2 regions of the Streptomyces sp. NPDC092045 genome follow, and region 1 is predicted to be linked to the other one. Evidence: riboswitches for the same ligand, from Rfam matches in the RefSeq annotation. Region 1 holds a riboswitch; the other holds the start of a gene.
The links. A riboswitch is a leader RNA that binds a small molecule or an ion and turns the genes downstream of it on or off. The one in region 1 is predicted to bind S-adenosylmethionine.

Region 1 (8,210 bases):
CCACAGCGAGCAGACCCTCGTCGGGGCGTCGGGGGCGATCTCCGGGGTGCTCGGGGCCTTCCTCTTCCTCTTCCCGCGCTCCCGGGTCACCAGCCTCTTCCCCTTCCTCTTCTTCCTGCCGCTGCGCTTCCCCGCCTGGATCGTGCTCGTCTTCTGGTTCACGCTCCAGTGGATGGCCGCGCGGGCGGCGGGCGCGGGGCCCGGCGTCGCCTATCTGGCCCACGTGGTGGGCTTCGCGCTGGGCTTCGTCTACGCCTGGGTGCGCCACCGGGGTGGGGATAGAGTGAAGGCCCCAGCCGCGGCGACCGAGGGAGAAAGCCAGCCGTGATCACCGCGATCGTGCTCATCAAGACCAGCGTGGACCGCATCCCCGAGATCGCCGAGTCGATCGCGGCGCTCGACAGCGTCAGCGAGGTCTTCTCGGTGACCGGCACGTACGACCTGATCGCCATGGTCCGGGTGCCGCGCCACGACGACCTCGCGGACGTGATCCCCGGCAGCATCAGCAAGATCCCGGGCGTCGAGGCCACGGACACGCACGTCGCGTTCCGCACGTACTCGCAGCACGACCTGGAGGCGGCCTTCGCCATCGGCCTGGAGTCCTGAGGCTCCCCGCGCGCGGAAACGGTGAAGGGGCCTCCCGGTCGGGAGGCCCCTTCACCCGTACGAGTGAGTGATCAGCCGCGGTCGGGGACGCAGCGGCCGTCCTCGGTGCGGTACTTCCACCGGGCGCCGTTCCGGACGAGCTCCTTCACGGCGTTGACGAACCGCTCCACGTGCTCGTCGGGCGTGCCGGCGCCGAAGCTCACCCGGATGGCGTTGAGCGAGCGCTCGCCGGGCGCGGCCTCGGGGGCGCCGCACTCGCCCGGGTCCTGCGGGTCGCTGCCGAGCAGGGTGCGGACCAGCGGGTGGGCGCAGAAGAGGCCGTCGCGGACGCCGATGCCGTACTCGGCGGAGAGCGCGGCGGCGAAGTGGGAGCTGTTCCAGCCCTCCACGACGAAGGAGATGACGCCGACGCGGGGGGCGTCGTCGCCGAAGAGCGAGAGGACCCGGACCTCGGGGACCTCGGCCAGGCCCGCGCGGACCGTGGCGATCAGGTGGTTCTCGCGGGCGACGAGGGCGTCGAAGCCGGCCTCGGCGAGGGCCTTGCAGGCGGAGGCGATCGAGTAGACCCCGATGACGTTCGGGGAACCGGCCTCGTGCCGGGCCGCGGTGGTGTGCCACTCCACGTCCACACCGCCGTCGGCCCGACGCGCCACCTTGCGGGAGGCGCCGCCGCCCGCGAGGTAGGGCTGGGAATCCTGGAGCCAGTCGGCGCGGCCCGCGAGGACGCCGGAGCCGAAGGGCGCGTACAGCTTGTGCCCGGAGAAGGCGACCCAGTCCACGTCGAGTTCGGCCACGGAGACCGGGTGGTGGGGCGCGAGCTGGGCGGCGTCGAGCACGATCCGGGCGCCGTGGGCGTGCGCGGCGGCGGCCAGCTCCTTGACCGGCCACAGCTCGCCGGTGACGTTGGAGGCGCCGGTGACGCAGACCAGGGCGGGGCCGTGGGGGTCGCGGTCCGCCAGGGCCCGCTCCAGGGTCTCGACGGCCTGGGCCGGGGTCCGGGGCGCGTTGAGGTAGGTGACCCGGGCGTCCCGCCAGGGCAGCAGCGAGGCGTGGTGCTCGGTCTCGAAGACGAAGACCTCGCAGCCGGCCGGGACCGCGGCGGCGAGCAGGTTGAGCGAGTCGGTGGTGGAGCGGGTGAAGACGACCTGGTCGCCGGGGCGGCAGCCGAGGAACTCGGCGACGGTGGCGCGGCTGTTCTCGAAGAGGTCGGTGGAGAGCTGGGAGAGGTACCCGGCGCCGCGGTGGACGCTGCCGTAGTACGGGGCGTACGCGGCGACGTCGTCCCACACCCGCTGGAGGGCCGGGGCGCTGGCCGCGTAGTCGAGCGCCGCGTAGGTCACCTCGCCGCCGGTGACGAGCGGGACGGTCACGTCCCGGCCGAGGACGGGCAGCGGGGCGGCGCAGCAGGGGTCGGCGGACTCGGTGGCGACGGTCTCGACGACGGCGGTGACGGCGGGCTCGACGGCGGTGGCAGCGGTGGTGGCGACGGCGTCAGGACGTGCGGACATGGCGGTATCTCCCGGCGGGCGGTGCGGAATGGCTTCGGTGATCCCGTACGCGGCCGGACACGGCGGGGTACGGGTGAGGCCTCGGAAGACGTGGGGGTACGCGAAAGGGACCCTGATCCGAGGGTGAAGAAGGGGCGGACTCGCCCTATCGCATTCGCTTGCTCACGGAAAAAGCTCCTCGAGAGACCAGGACCCCTGGTGTTCGAGGGGTCCGCGCTTGCCGTAGACCTCGCTGCCTACGGCCTGGTCATCACCCGGGGCACCCCGCCACGGACGGAGGGTTGCCGGACAGCAAGCCGGGGCCAAAACGCTGTCACTCGTGACCTGAAGAGAATCCTGCCACATGATCGCCGATGCGCAAGACCCCGGTCCGCATGCTGGACCGGGGTCTCGTGGCGAAGGGCCGGAGGGCTACGCGTTGCTGACGGCGATCCAGCGCTCCAGCGTCCGGCGGGCGGCGCCGGAGTCGATCGCCTCGGCGGCCTTCGCGATGCCGGCGCGGATCCGCTCCACCAGGGTGCCGTCCCCCGGTTCGAGGGCCGTGAGCGCCGCCGCCGAGTTGAGCAGCACCGCGTCCCGCACCGGGCCGGTCTCCCCCGCGAGCAGCCGGCGGGCCACGTCGGCGTTGTACGAGGCGTCCGCGCCGCGCAGCGCCTCCACGGGCACCAGGTCGATGCCCACGTCCCGGGGGTCGAAGGCCTCCTCGCGCACCGAGCCGTCCCGGACCACCCAGACCCGCGAGGTGGCCGTGGTGGTCAGCTCGTCCAGCCCGTCGTCGCCGCGGAAGACCAGGGCGGAGGAGCCGCGCTCGGCGAGCACCCCGGCCATGATCGGGGCCATCCGGGCGTCGGCGACGCCGGTCGCCTGGGCCCGGACGCGGGCCGGGTTGGTGAGCGGACCGAGGAAGTTGAAGGTGGTCCGGATGCCGAGCTCCTTGCGGGCGGCGGCGACGTGCCGCAGCGCCGGGTGGAACTTCACCGCGAAGCAGAAGGTGATGCCCGCCTCCCCGGCGACCTCGGCGACCCGGCGCGGGGTCAGCTCCAGGTTGACGCCGAGCTTCTCCAGGACGTCGGAGGCGCCGGAGGCGGAGGAGGCCGCCCGGTTGCCGTGCTTGACGACCTTGGCGCCGGTGCCGGCGACCACGATCGCGGACATGGTGGAGATGTTGACGGTCTTGGCGCCGTCGCCGCCGGTGCCGACGATGTCGACGGAGGGGCCGGGGACCTCGATCGTGTTGGCGTGCTCGTACATCGTCCGGACGAGGCCGGAGATCTCCTCGACGGTCTCGCCCTTGGCGCGCAGGGCGACCGCGAAGCCGGCGATCTGCGCGTCGGTGGCCTCGCCGCGCAGGATGCGGTCCATGGCCCAGGCGGTGTCCTCGGCGCTCTGGTCGCGGCCGGTCAGCAGACCGTCCAGGACGACGGGCCAGGAGCGGCCCGCCGTGGTAGGTCCTCCAGCGGGGGTCGCGGCGCTCATGGCGGCTCCTGATCGTCATCGCGTACGGATACGGCCCCACCCTATCGACCCCCGGGGACGGCAAAGAGCCCCGTCCATCGAATGGACGGGGCTCTCGCCGTGGCGACTTCTCGGGAAGTCGGGGAGTCGGGCGATCAGTGGTGGCCGTGGCCGCTCTGGATCTCCTTGTACTCCTCGACGGTGGGCTTGGCGATCTGGCTGTCCTCGCCGTAGTAGCCCTTGTTCAGCTTGACCCGCAGCTTCTCCATGCGGCCGACCTTCCGCTCGACGCCGTTCTCGTCGACGGCCGGCGGCAGCTCGGCGGGCGCGTACTGCTCGTGCGCCGTGAGGCGGTGCAGCTCGCCCTGGCTGAGCGGCTCGTGGACCTCGACGAACTCACCGTGCGGCAGGCGCTTGATGATGCCCGACTCGCGGCCGTGCAGCACCTTCTCCTTGTCGCGGCGCTGGAGGCCGAGGCAGATCCGCTTGGTGACGACGAACGCGATGACCGGGCCGAGGAAGAAGAAGATCCGCACGAACCAGGTGATCGAGTTGATCGACAGGTGGAAGTGGGTCGCCCAGAGGTCGTTTCCACCACCCACGAGCATGACCATGTACGCGGTGATCCAGGCGACGCCGAAGGCGGTGCGCGTCGGAGCGTTGCGCGGGCGCTGCGCGATGTGGTGCTCGCGCTTGTCGCCGGTGATCCAGGACTCGATGAACGGGTAGACCGCGATCGCGGCGAGCACCGCCGGGAAGATCGCCAGCGGGATCATCACGCCCAGGACGAGCGTGTGGCCCCAGAGGTTGATCTCCCAGCCGGGCATGACGCGGATCAGGCCCTCGGCGAAGCCCATGTACCAGTCGGGCTGGGCGCCGGTGGACACCTGGTCCGGGCGGTACGGGCCGAGCGCCCAGATCGGGTTGATCGAGGCGATCGCCGCGATGACCGCGATGACGCCGAAGACCAGGAAGAAGAAGCCTCCGGCCTTCGCCATGTACACGGGCAGCAGCGGCATGCCGACGACGTTCTTGTTCGTGCGGCCGGGGCCCTCGAACTGCGTGTGCTTGTGGACGAACACCAGGATGAGGTGGGCGACCATCAGGCCCAGCATGATGCCGGGCAGCAGCAGCACGTGCGCCGAGTAGAACCGGGCGACGAAGTCACCGCCGGGGAACTCCCCGCCGAACAGGAACATCGAGAGGTACGTGCCGACGATCGGCACGGACAGGATCGCGCCCTGCATGAAGCGGACACCGGTGCCGGAGAGCAGGTCGTCCGGGAGCGAGTAACCGGTGAAGCCGGTGAACATGCCCAGGAAGAACAGCAGGAAGCCGAACAGCCAGTTGATCTCGCGCGGCTTGCGGAACGCGCCCGTGAAGAAGACGCGCATCATGTGCACGAACATGCCGGCGAGGAAGATCAGCGCCGCCCAGTGGTGGATCTGCCGGATGAGCAGACCGCCGCGCACCTCGAACGAGATGTGCATCGTCGAGTTGAACGCCTCGGACATGAGCTGTCCCTGGAGCGGGACGTACGGTCCGGCGTACTCCACCTCGTTCATCGACGGGTGGAAGAACATCGTCAGGTAGACGCCCGTCAGGATGATGATGATGAAGCTGTAGAGGCAGATCTCGCCCAGCATGAAGGACCAGTGGTCCGGGAAGATCTTCCGCATGTTGGCCTTGGCCAGCGTGTAGATCCCCAGGCGGCCGTCGGCCCAGTCGGCGACCCGCTCACCGGCGGGCGCCTTCTTGCTCGTATCCGTCACGGTGCTCATCCGCGCTCCCAGAAGGCAGGACCGACGGGCTCGTCGAAGTCGCCGAGCGCCTCCAGGAAGCCCTTGTCGTTCACGCCGATCCGCAGCTGCGGAAGGGCGTGACCGGCCGGGCCGAAGATGACGCGGGCGCCGTCGGAGAGGTCGAAGGTGGACTGGTGGCACGGGCAGAGGACGTGGTGCGTCTGCTGCTCGTACAGGGAGATCGGGCAGCCCACGTGGGTGCAGATCTTCGAGAACGCGACGATGCCCTCGTGCGACCACTCGAGCTCGCGCTTGTCCTTGATGTCCTCCGGCTGGATCCGGACGATCATCAGGGCGGCCTTGGCGATCTCGGTCTGGAAGTGGTGGTCGTGCTCCGAGAGGCCCTCGGGCATCGCGAAGGTCAGCGAACCGACCGCGACGTCCTCGGGACGCAGCGGCTCGTGGGTGTTCATGTTGATGAGCTGCTTGCCCTTGGCCCACAGGGTGGTCCGGAGCTTCTTCTCGGGCAGCGGGCCCATGTCGCGCAGCAGGACGATGCCGGAGAGCGGCACGAGCGACAGCGCGCCGAACATCGTGTTGCGGATGAGCTTGCGGCGGCCGATGCCGGACTCGGCGGCGCCGGCCGCGAAGTCCGCCATGACCTGCGCCTTGACCTCGGGCGACGCCTCGATCGGGTGACGCTCGTCGGCGACCTCGACGTCGGACATCAGGGTGCGGGCCCAGTGGACCGCGCCCGCGCCGATGAAGAAGAGGGCCGCGCCGAGGGTCAGACCCAGGGCGAAGTTGAGCGCGGACACCCGGCCGAAGGGCCAGATGTACACGATCTTGTCGACCGGGAAGATCACGTACGAGGCGATGAAGCCGACGGTGGCCAGCATCGACAGCGTGAACATGAAGGCGACCGCGCGCTCGGACCGACGGGCGGCCCGCTCGTCGATGTCCTGGATGCGGGGCTTGTGGGGCGGAAGGCCCGGGTCGGCGAACGGGTCGTCGGCGACCTTCACCGCGCCGTGCGCGGTGTCCTGCCCTGCCGGCAGGTTCTCTTCTGAAATCTCTTGGCTACTCATGACTTCTTGGCCTTAGCGGTGTGGGCCGCGACCCAGACGGCAACTGCGATCAGCGCGCCCAGACCGAAGACCCAGGCGAACAGGCCCTCGCTGACGGGGCCGAGGCCACCGAGCGAGAGACCGCCCGGGTTGTCGGACTTCTCGCTGTTGACGGCCTGGACGTACGCGATGATGTCCCTCTTCTGCTGCTCCGGCATGGTGGTGTCCGGGAAGGAGGGCATGTTCTGCGGGCCGGTCTGCATGGCCTCGTAGAGGTGCTTCGGGCTCACGCCTTCGAGGCTCGGGGCGTACTTGCCGTGCGTCAGCGCGCCGCCCTCACCGGTGAAGTTGTGGCACTGGGCACAGTTGGTGCGGAACAGCTCGCCGCCCTTGGCGGCGTCGGCGCCCGCGGGGTCGTACTGCTTCCCGGTCGGCGTGATCGGGCCGGCGCCGAGGGAGGCGATGTACGCGGCGAGCTGGTCGATCTCGGCCTGCGAGTAGATGTTCTTCTTCTTCGGGACCTGGGCGCCCGGCTGCTGGGCCGGCATGCGGCCCGTGCCGACCTGGAAGTCCACGGAGGCCGAACCGACGCCTACGAGGGAGGGGCCGTCAGTGGTGCCCTGACCGCCGGTTCCGTGGCAGCTGGCGCAGCCGACGGAGTAGAGCTTCTTGCCCTCCTCGATGGCGAGGGACTGGGCGGTTTCATCGGCCTTCGCCGTGCCCGCGGGCGCGAACGCGGCGTACAGCCCCCCCGTGGCCGCCAGCGCGAGAAGTAGGACGACGACCGCCGCCAGCGGATGGCGTCGTCGTGCGGAGAGCTTTTTCACGGATTACCCCGGTGTCAGGATCTTCTGCGTCGATGCTTGCTGGATGTCTCGGTCCGCCGTGTCGGCGGGACCGATTACTTGATCATGTAGATCGTGGCGAAGAGGCCGATCCAGACGACATCGACGAAGTGCCAGTAGTAGGACACGACGATGGCGGCGGTTGCCTGCTCGTGAGTGAACCTCTTGGCGGCGTACGTCCGGCCCAGGACCAGCAGGAAGGCGATGAGTCCGCCCGTCACGTGCAGGCCGTGGAAGCCGGTGGTCAGGTAGAACACGGAGCCGTACGGGTCCGACGAGAGGGAGAGCCCCTCGTGCTTCACCAGCTCGGTGTACTCGAAGACCTGGCCGCCGATGAAGATCGCACCCATCACGAACGTGATGATGAACCACGTCCTGAGCTTCTTCACGTCGCCCCGCTCGGCGGCGAACACGCCGAGCTGGCAGGTGAGGGAGGAGAGCACCAGGATCGTGGTGTTGGTCGCCGAGAACGGGAAGTTCAAGGCGTCTGCCTTTTCCGTCCAGAAGTCGGCCCCCGTCACCGATCGCAGGGTGAAGTACATCGCGAAGAGGGCCGCGAAGAACATCAGCTCGGAGCTCAACCAGATGATGGTTCCGACGCTGGTGAGGTTCGGTCGATTGACCGACGGGTGCGCGTGCCCTGTTTCTACTGTCGTTACTGTCGCCACGACCGACATTATGTCGGTCGCTTATCCCGCCCTCACTCCGGGGGGTGCCGTTCGGAGTGTCAGGGGGGTGTGTCCAGCCCGAACGGCCCAGTGCGGGGCCTCCGGGACGCCCTTCGAACAGGTGTTGAACGGGTGTTGACGGGCTGTGGACCGGAGTAGCATCCGCCGCATCGGTCGACGACCTTCCCACGGACTTCCCCACGGAGGAACGATGCAGTCGAGTGCCACGGTCCTGGTCTACAGCGACGACGCGAACACGCGCGCGCAGGTGCGGCTCGCGGCCGGGCGCAGGCCCGCGGCCGACGTCCCCCCGGTGGAG
Region 2 (8,210 bases), on a different contig from region 1:
CGCCGAGCGGGGGCTGCTCCCGGGCGTCGGGAGCCGGGCCCCGGCCCTCGGCCGCGGGCCCGGGACGTGGACCGTTCCCGTACGAGGCGTGGGTCGCGCCCGGTACGGGACGCGAACCGGCCCGGCTCAACGCCCGAGGGCGGCACCCCCGTCAGGGGGTGCCGCCCTCGTTCGCGTTCAGCGATGAACCGCCGATCCCGGGATCCGGAGATCCCCGGGGATCAGAAGTCCATGTCACCGCCCGGCATGCCGCCGCCGGCCGGCGCGGCGGCCTTCTCCGGCTTGTCGGCGATGACGGCCTCGGTGGTGAGGAACAGCGCGGCGATCGACGCGGCGTTCTGGAGCGCGGAGCGCGTCACCTTCGCCGGGTCGATGATGCCCTCGGCGATGAGGTCGACGTACTCGTTGGTCGCGGCGTTCAGGCCGTGGCCGACGGGCAGGTTGCGGACCTTCTCCGCCACGACGCCGCCCTCGAGGCCGGCGTTGACGGCGATCTGCTTCAGCGGGGCCTCCAGGGCCAGCTTCACGATCGCGGCACCGGTGGCCTCGTCGCCGGAGAGGTCGGCCTCCAGCTTCTCGAAGACGGTCGACGCCTGGAGCAGGGCCACGCCACCGCCGGCGACGATGCCCTCCTCGACGGCCGCCTTCGCGTTGCGGACGGCGTCCTCGATGCGGTGCTTGCGCTCCTTGAGCTCGACCTCGGTCGCGGCACCGGCCTTGATGACGGCCACGCCGCCGGCCAGCTTCGCGAGGCGCTCCTGGAGCTTCTCGCGGTCGTAGTCCGAGTCGCTGTTCTCGATCTCGGCGCGGATCTGGTTCACGCGACCGGCGACCTGCTCGCTGTCACCGGCACCGTCGACGATGGTGGTCTCGTCCTTGGTGATGACGACCTTGCGGGCGCGGCCCAGCAGGTCGAGGCCCGCGTTCTCCAGCTTGAGGCCGACCTCCTCGGAGATGACCGTGCCGCCGGTGAGGATGGCGATGTCGTTCAGCATGGCCTTGCGGCGGTCGCCGAAGCCCGGGGCCTTGACCGCGACGGACTTGAAGGTGCCGCGGATCTTGTTGACGACCAGGGTCGACAGGGCCTCGCCCTCGACGTCCTCGGCGATGATCAGCAGGGGCTTGCCCGACTGCATGACCTTCTCCAGGAGCGGGAGGAGGTCCTTCACGGAGGAGATCTTGGAGTTGACGATCAGGAGGTAGGGGTCGTCGAGCGACGCCTCCATGCGCTCCATGTCGGTGGCGAAGTACGCCGAGATGTAGCCCTTGTCGAAGCGCATGCCCTCGGTGAGCTCCAGCTCCAGACCGAAGGTCTGGGACTCCTCGACGGTGATGACGCCTTCCTTGCCGACCTTGTCCATCGCCTCGGCGATGAGCTCGCCGATCTGGGTGTCGGCGGCGGAGATGGAGGCCGTGGAGGCGATCTGCTCCTTGGTCTCGACATCCTTCGCCTGCTCGAGGAGGGCGCCGGAGACGGCCTCGACGGCCTTCTCGATGCCGCGCTTGAGGGCCATCGGGTTGGCGCCGGCGGCGACGTTGCGGAGGCCCTCGCGGACGAGCGCCTGGGCGAGGACGGTGGCGGTGGTCGTGCCGTCGCCGGCGACGTCGTCCGTCTTCTTGGCGACTTCCTTGACCAGCTCGGCGCCGATCTTCTCGTACGGGTCCTCGAGCTCGATCTCCTTGGCGATGGAGACACCATCGTTGGTGATCGTGGGGGCGCCCCACTTCTTCTCGAGGACGACGTTGCGGCCCTTGGGGCCGAGGGTGACCTTGACGGCGTCAGCGAGCTGGTTCATGCCGCGCTCGAGACCGCGCCGGGCCTCCTCGTCGAACGCGATGATCTTGGCCATGTGAAGTGGTCCTCCCGGACATGGGGTGGATAACGCTCCAGGACCGCGCCGACGCCCGCGACGGACGGCCTCCGCGTGTCCGTGTGGTTCCTTGCCCCACCCGGCCGGCGGCCTCGTCTGCCCGATCCTCGTAGCACTCTCACCTGCCGAGTGCTAACGCCAATGATTAGCACTCGACCTAGGAGAGTGCAAGCGACTCTCGGGTTTCGGGAAGGGGGCACTGGGCTCCGGGGGTCGGGAGGGGCGCCCGGAGGGCCGTCCCGGGAGCGGGGCCGCACCGGGGCGCGGGGGCATCCGGGAACGCGCGAGGGGCCCGCGTCCCCTCAGGGATGCGGGCCCCTCGACGGCGTTGCGTCGCTGGCCGATCGCGCCGCGCTCAGACGGCGAGCTTGACCATGTCCGCCTGCGGACCCTTCTGGCCCTGCGAGATCTCGAACTCGACCCGCTGCCCCTCTTCGAGGCTGCGGTAGCCATCCATCTGGATCGCGCTGTAGTGGACGAAAACATCCGCACCACCGTCGACCGCGATGAAGCCGTAGCCCTTCTCCGCGTTGAACCACTTGACGGTGCCCTGAGCCATGCCCAACTCCCCTATTACTGGCCCTTGCGCGGGGCCGCACTTCACGAACCCCGGGTCAGACCCTGCGCCGGAACGCGTCGACCGCCGCTGAATGTATCTGTCCAACTGCCCTGTGCAACAGGCCATTCGGGCGAGAATTCTGGGCGGCGCGGAAAGGAGAATTGGGGAGGTTCCCTTGAATCGCGGGGCAAGTCGGGCCCGGCAAAGCGCGCAGAAGGTACACAACGCGCACACAGTTTGACTGCTTCTTGTCAGGTCGAGGCGCGATTTCATATGCGCCCGGCAGGAGCAGCGGAGGGGACTTCCCCAACCCTACCGCGCTCAACCATGCAGAATTGCCCCTTCCGCTTATGGACGCGGAAGGGGCAATTCAAGAAAGTCGGGACAACGGGAACCGCTCGCCGGATACGGCTCAGCAGCCGCCGGCGACCGCCGGGATGATCGAGACGCCCGAACCGGCCGGGGTGGCCGTCTCCAGGCCCTGCTCGAAGCGCACGTCGTCGTCGTTCACGTAGACGTTCACGAAGCGGCGCAGCTTGCCCTGGTCGTCCAGGACGCGGGCGGCGATGCCCGTGTGGTTCTTCTCCAGGTCCGCGATGACCTCGGCGAGGGTCGCGCCCTCGGCCTGGACCTCGGCCCGGCCGCCGGTGTAGGTGCGGAGGATGGTGGGGATGCGGACGTTCACGGCCATGACTTACGTACCTTTCGGGAAACCGGGGACCGGGGCCTGGGGGACCGGCGGGCGCCGAGGAGGCCGGCGGGCCGCCGGAGGGGCGGCCCGCCGAGGGGATCAGCGGGCCAGTCCGGCGTCGCGGAACGCGTCCAGGCTCGGTCGGATGGTGGCGGTCGCCTGAGAGGTGTCGGCCACCGCGTCCAGGGTCTTGAGCCCGTCGCCGGTGTTGAGGACGACTGTGGTGAGCTCCGGGTCGATGAGGCCGTTCTCCACCAGCTTGCGCGCGACGCCGACGGTCACGCCGCCCGCGGTCTCGGCGAAGATCCCCTCGGTCCGCGCGAGCAGCTTGATCGCGTCGACGACCTGCTCGTCGTTCACGTCCTCCACGGCGCCGCCGGTGCGGCGGGCGATGTCGAGGACGTACGGGCCGTCGGCCGGGTTGCCGATGGCGAGCGACTTGGCGATCGTGTTCGGCTTCTGGGGCCGCACGACGTCGTGCCCGGCCTTGAAGGCGGCGGACACCGGGGAGCAGCCCTCGGCCTGGGCGCCGAAGATCTTGTACGGCTTGTCCTCGACGAGGCCCAGCCTGACGAGCTCCTGGAGGCCCTTGTCGATCTTGGTGAGCTGGGAGCCGGAGGCGATCGGGATGACGAGCTGGTCGGGGATGACCCAGCCGAGCTGCTCGCAGATCTCGTACGCGAGCGTCTTGGAGCCCTCGCCGTAGTACGGGCGCAGGTTGACGTTCACGAAGCCCCAGCCCTCGCCGAGCGGGTCGCCGATGAGCTCCGAGCAGAAGCGGTTGACGTCGTCGTAGTTGCCCTCGATGGCGACCAGGTCGCCGCCGTAGACGCCGGCCATGACGACCTTGCCCTGCTCCAGGTCGTGCGGGATGAACACGCAGGAGCGGAAGCCGGCGCGGGCGGCGGCGGCGCCGACGGCGCCGGCCAGGTTGCCGGTGGAGGAGCAGGAGAGGGTGGTGAAGCCGAAGGCGCGGGCGGCCTCGATGGCCTGGGCGACGACCCGGTCCTTGAAGGAGTGGGTCGGGTTGCCGGAGTCGTCCTTGACGAAGAGCTTCCCGGGGGCGACGCCGATCTCGCGGGCCAGGTTGTCGGCCTTGACGAGCGGGGTCCAGCCGGGGTTCAGGTTCGGCTTCTCGGCGACGTCGGCGGGGACGGGCAGGAGGGGGGCGTAGCGCCAGATGCTGGCGGGGCCGGCCTCGATGCGCTTCCGCAGCTCCTCGGGGTCGCCGGCGGGGAGGTCGTACGCGACTTCGAGCGGTCCGAAACAGAGTTCGCAGGCGAAGATCGGGCCGAGTGCGAAGACTTCACCGCATTCGCGACAGGAGAGCCCGGACGCGGGACCGAGGTCGACGGTGGTGGCGGGTGCGACGGTCTGTACAGCCATGGAGGCGAGGCCCTTTCTCCTCATCTTTCCCATGACGAATTTTTCGCCATGAGACGGATTTGGCACCTTCCCTAGCCGGGGACCTCGCTGGATGACGAGTGACCGACTGGAGGGTTGCCGGGGCTTCAACGGGCCGTTTCCCTCTGCCCCTCTGGATGAGCGGTATTCGATTGTGGGGAGGGCCGGACTTTCGTTCCTGCGCTCCGACGCGTACGCCACCCCGATGTGCGCGGGGTCGCTGCGTTGTTCAAGACTGTAACCGAAGGCACGGGCGCTTGGACGGCCCGTCCGAACCGCGAGATGGAGATCACGTGCTGGAAGAGGTGGAGCGCTGGCTGTCCCGGCGGTCCTGGTCCGTGGCGGACCGGCCGCTGGAGCGGATCCTCGCCGCCAAGCGTGCGACGACAGTCAGCGTGGTGCTGCCGGCGCTGAACGAGGAGGCGACCGTCGGGGACATCGTGGCCGTGATCCGCCGCGAGCTGATGTCGGAGGCGGTGCCGCTCGTCGACGAGCTGGTGGTCCTCGACTCGGGCTCCACGGACCGCACGGCGGAGGTCGCGGCGGCGGCCGGGGCGCGGGTGGTGGCGCGCGACGACGTGCTCCCCCGGATACCGGCCGCGCCCGGCAAGGGCGAGGTCCTGTGGCGGTCACTGATGGTGACGAGCGGGGACGTCGTGTGCTTCGTGGACGCGGACCTGCGGGACTTCTCCGCGGACTTCGTGACGGGGATCGTGGGCCCGCTCCTGACCGACCCGGACGTGGACCTCGTCAAGGCGATGTACGACCGGCCGCTGGACGGCGCTCCCGGTCAGGGCGGCCGGGTGACGGAACTGGTGGCGCGCCCGCTGCTCAATCTGCACTGGCCGCGGCTGGCCGGCTTCGTGCAGCCGCTCGGCGGCGAATACGCGGCCCGCCGCTCGCTCCTGGAGCGACTGCCCTTCCCGGTCGGTTACGGAGTGGAGCTGGGCCTGCTCGTGGACGCGCTGCACACGGTGGGCCTGGACGGGCTCGCGCAGGTGGACGTGGGCGTCCGCAGGCACCGGCACCAGGACGGGCACGCGCTCGGCCGGATGGCGGCGGCGATCTACCGGACGGCGCAGCTGAGGCTGTCGCGGGGGCACATGGTGCGGCCGTGGCTGACCCAGTTCGAACGGGGCGAGCGGGGCTTCGAGCCGCGGACGTACGCGGTGGACACGGAGGAGCGGCCGCCGATGGCGGAGATCGCGGAGTACGCGCGGCGCCGCGTGGCGTAACGCCACCTTATGGTCCGCTCTGCATACATTCATCTTCCATGGGCTTCAGGCGAGGTGCGAGCAGGATGCTGGCGGTGACGAGCATGGCGACGGCCTCGCTCCTGGCCGTCCCGGCGGGCGCCGCCCCCGTGCCGCCGGGCCCCGTCCACGTCTCCCCGGCGCCGGGCGCGCCGGGGAGGACGGTCGGCCCGGCGCCGGCCCGGGACGGCGAGGAACGCCTCTGGCTGCTCGGCGGCCTGGTGACGGCGCTCGCGGCGACGGGCCTGGTGGCGAGGGCGGCCCTGCGCGACCGCACCGACCTGTGAGCGCCACCGGGCCCCGCCCGGTTCCCGCTCACCCTCCGTGGCCGGATCCCCCCGTCTTGTATACGTACGTTTGAGCGTTTACGGGACGGGCTAGGTTCGCCACATGGCTACTGTGCTCGTGGCATCCAACAGGGGACCGGTCTCGTACGTGCTCGGCGAGGACGGCTCGCTCGACGCCCGCAGGGGCGGCGGCGGTCTGGTCTCCGGCCTGAGCGCCGTCTCCTCGCAGGACAGCGTGTGGGTGTGCGCGGCCCTCGGCGAGGGCGACCGGGAGGCGGTCCGGCGCGGGGTCGGGGAGCCCGGCGTGCGGATGCTGGACATCGATCCCGACGTGTACGCGGACGCGTACAACGGCATCGCGAACTCGGTGCTGTGGTTCCTGCACCACCACCTGTACGACATCCCGCGCGAGCCCGTGTACGACGCGGAGTTCCGGCGCCGCTGGGAGTCGTACCGCGCCTACAACCGCGCCTTCGCGGAGGCGCTGGCCGGGGCGGCGGACGAGGGGGCGGCGGTCCTGGTGCAGGACTACCACCTGGCCCTGGTCCCCGGGCAGCTCCGCGAGCTCCGCCCGGACCTGCGGATCGCGCACTTCACCCACACCCCGTGGGCGTCCCCCGCGTACCTGCGGATGCTGCCGGACGACATCCGCGAGGAGCTGCTGTGGGGGATGCTCGGCGCGGACGAGCTGGGCTTCCACACGTCGGCCTGGGCCGAGGCGTTCGCGGCCGGCGCGGACACGAAGGGCACCGGGACGCGCGTCGCGGTGTATCCGCTGGGCGTCGACGCCGAGGAGCTGCGGGCGCTCGCGCACCGGCCGGCGGTGGACGAGCGGCTGGCGGAGCTGCGGGCCGAGGTCGGCGACCGGAAGACCATCGTCCGCGTGGACCGCACCGAGCTGTCGAAGAACATCCTGCGCGGCCTGCTCGCCTACCGCGAGCTCCTGACCACCCGCCCGGAGTGGCGGGGCCGGGTGGTGCACCTGGCGTCGGCGTACCCCTCCCGCCAGGACCTGGAGGTCTACCGCTCGTACACGACCGCGGTGGCGGCCCTGGCGGAGGAGATCAACGCCGAGTTCGGCACGGAGGACTGGACGCCGGTCCTGGTCTCGGTGAAGGACGACTTCACCCGCTCCCTGGCGGCCTACCGCCTCGCGGACGTGGCCCTGGTGAACCCGGTCCGCGACGGCATGAACCTGGTGGCCAAGGAGATACCAGTGGTCTCGGAGGAGGGCTGCGCGCTGGTCCTCTCGCGGGAGGCGGGCGCGTACGAGGAACTGCGCGAGGACGCCCTCACGGTGAACCCGTACGACGTCTCGGAGACCGCCGAGGCGCTCCACGCCGCCCTCACGATGCCCCGCCCCGAACGCGCCGACCGCACGAAGCGCCTGGCGACGGCGGCGACGGCCCTGCCCCCGCAGCGCTGGTTCCTGAGCCAGCTGGAGGCGCTCGGGAACCCCGCGTAGGGACCGGCGACCGGGTGCCGCCGTCCCCGGGACCGGCTCACGGCGATGGCGGGCCCGTCGGTCGGACAGACCGCCCGGCAGCTCGCGAGCGGCGACTACACCGCCGGCGTCGCCTCCCGCCTCGCCGTGCAGGTCGCGGGCGTCCGGACCTTCCCGAACACGGCCGAACAACAGGGCGTCGGCCCGGAGCTGCTCACCCCCTGCTTCACCCTGATGCGCCGCCGCCCGGCCCCGGGCGGCGGCGAGGAGGACCTGACGGGCGTGATCGACCTGCTGGCGGGGGAACGCTGACGGGCCCGCCCGTGCCCGTACGAGACCCCCGCGCCCCCTCGCCTCCGTGTGTGCGGGCCCGGTCAGTCCCCCCGCACCGCCTCCGCCAGGGACGTCAGGAAGTCCACCACGCCCGTCGGGCCCGGGACCGCGAGGTCGCCGCGGTCGGAGAGTTCCGGGACCTCGCCGGAGCCGCTGCAGACCAGGAGGCCGGGCGTGCCGTCGGAGCGGAGCTTCTCCACGGCGGCGAAGGCGGGCAGGTCGCCCAGGTCGTCGCCCGCGTAGAGCACGGCACCCGCGCCCGTCTCGCGTACGTACGCGGCGAGCGCCACGCCCTTGTCCATGCCCGGGGGCCGCAGCTCCAGGACCATCCGGCCGGGCTCCAGGACGAGGCCGTGTTCGGCGGCCAG

Region 2: another riboswitch for S-adenosylmethionine. It lies ahead of thrC (threonine synthase); the one in region 1 lies ahead of ACIQKA_RS07595 (aminotransferase class V-fold PLP-dependent enzyme).

Annotation. Positions count from the first base shown of each region.
Region 1 covers NZ_JBIVSC010000002.1:180,304-188,513, forward strand. The annotation lists gene ACIQKA_RS07585 (rhomboid family intramembrane serine protease) at 1-328, shown strand, start outside; gene ACIQKA_RS07590 (Lrp/AsnC family transcriptional regulator) at 325-606, shown strand; gene ACIQKA_RS07595 (aminotransferase class V-fold PLP-dependent enzyme) at 678-2,114, opposite strand; SAM riboswitch class IV at 2,323-2,439, opposite strand; gene trpD (anthranilate phosphoribosyltransferase) at 2,526-3,590, opposite strand; gene ACIQKA_RS07605 (cytochrome bc complex cytochrome b subunit) at 3,725-5,350, opposite strand; gene ACIQKA_RS07610 (Rieske 2Fe-2S domain-containing protein) at 5,347-6,399, opposite strand; gene ACIQKA_RS07615 (c-type cytochrome) at 6,396-7,205, opposite strand; gene ACIQKA_RS07620 (heme-copper oxidase subunit III) at 7,280-7,900, opposite strand; gene ACIQKA_RS07625 (hypothetical protein) at 8,103-8,210, shown strand, end outside.
Region 2 covers NZ_JBIVSC010000016.1:132,669-140,878, reverse strand. The annotation lists gene groL (chaperonin GroEL) at 222-1,850, opposite strand; gene ACIQKA_RS27555 (cold-shock protein) at 2,227-2,430, opposite strand; gene ACIQKA_RS27550 (MoaD/ThiS family protein) at 2,843-3,121, opposite strand; gene thrC (threonine synthase) at 3,221-4,507, opposite strand; SAM riboswitch class I at 4,525-4,669, opposite strand; gene ACIQKA_RS27540 (glucosyl-3-phosphoglycerate synthase) at 4,819-5,760, shown strand; gene ACIQKA_RS27535 (hypothetical protein) at 5,799-6,065, shown strand; gene ACIQKA_RS27530 (trehalose-6-phosphate synthase) at 6,169-7,530, shown strand; gene ACIQKA_RS27525 (dehydrogenase) at 7,576-7,821, shown strand; gene otsB (trehalose-phosphatase) at 7,884-8,210, opposite strand, start outside.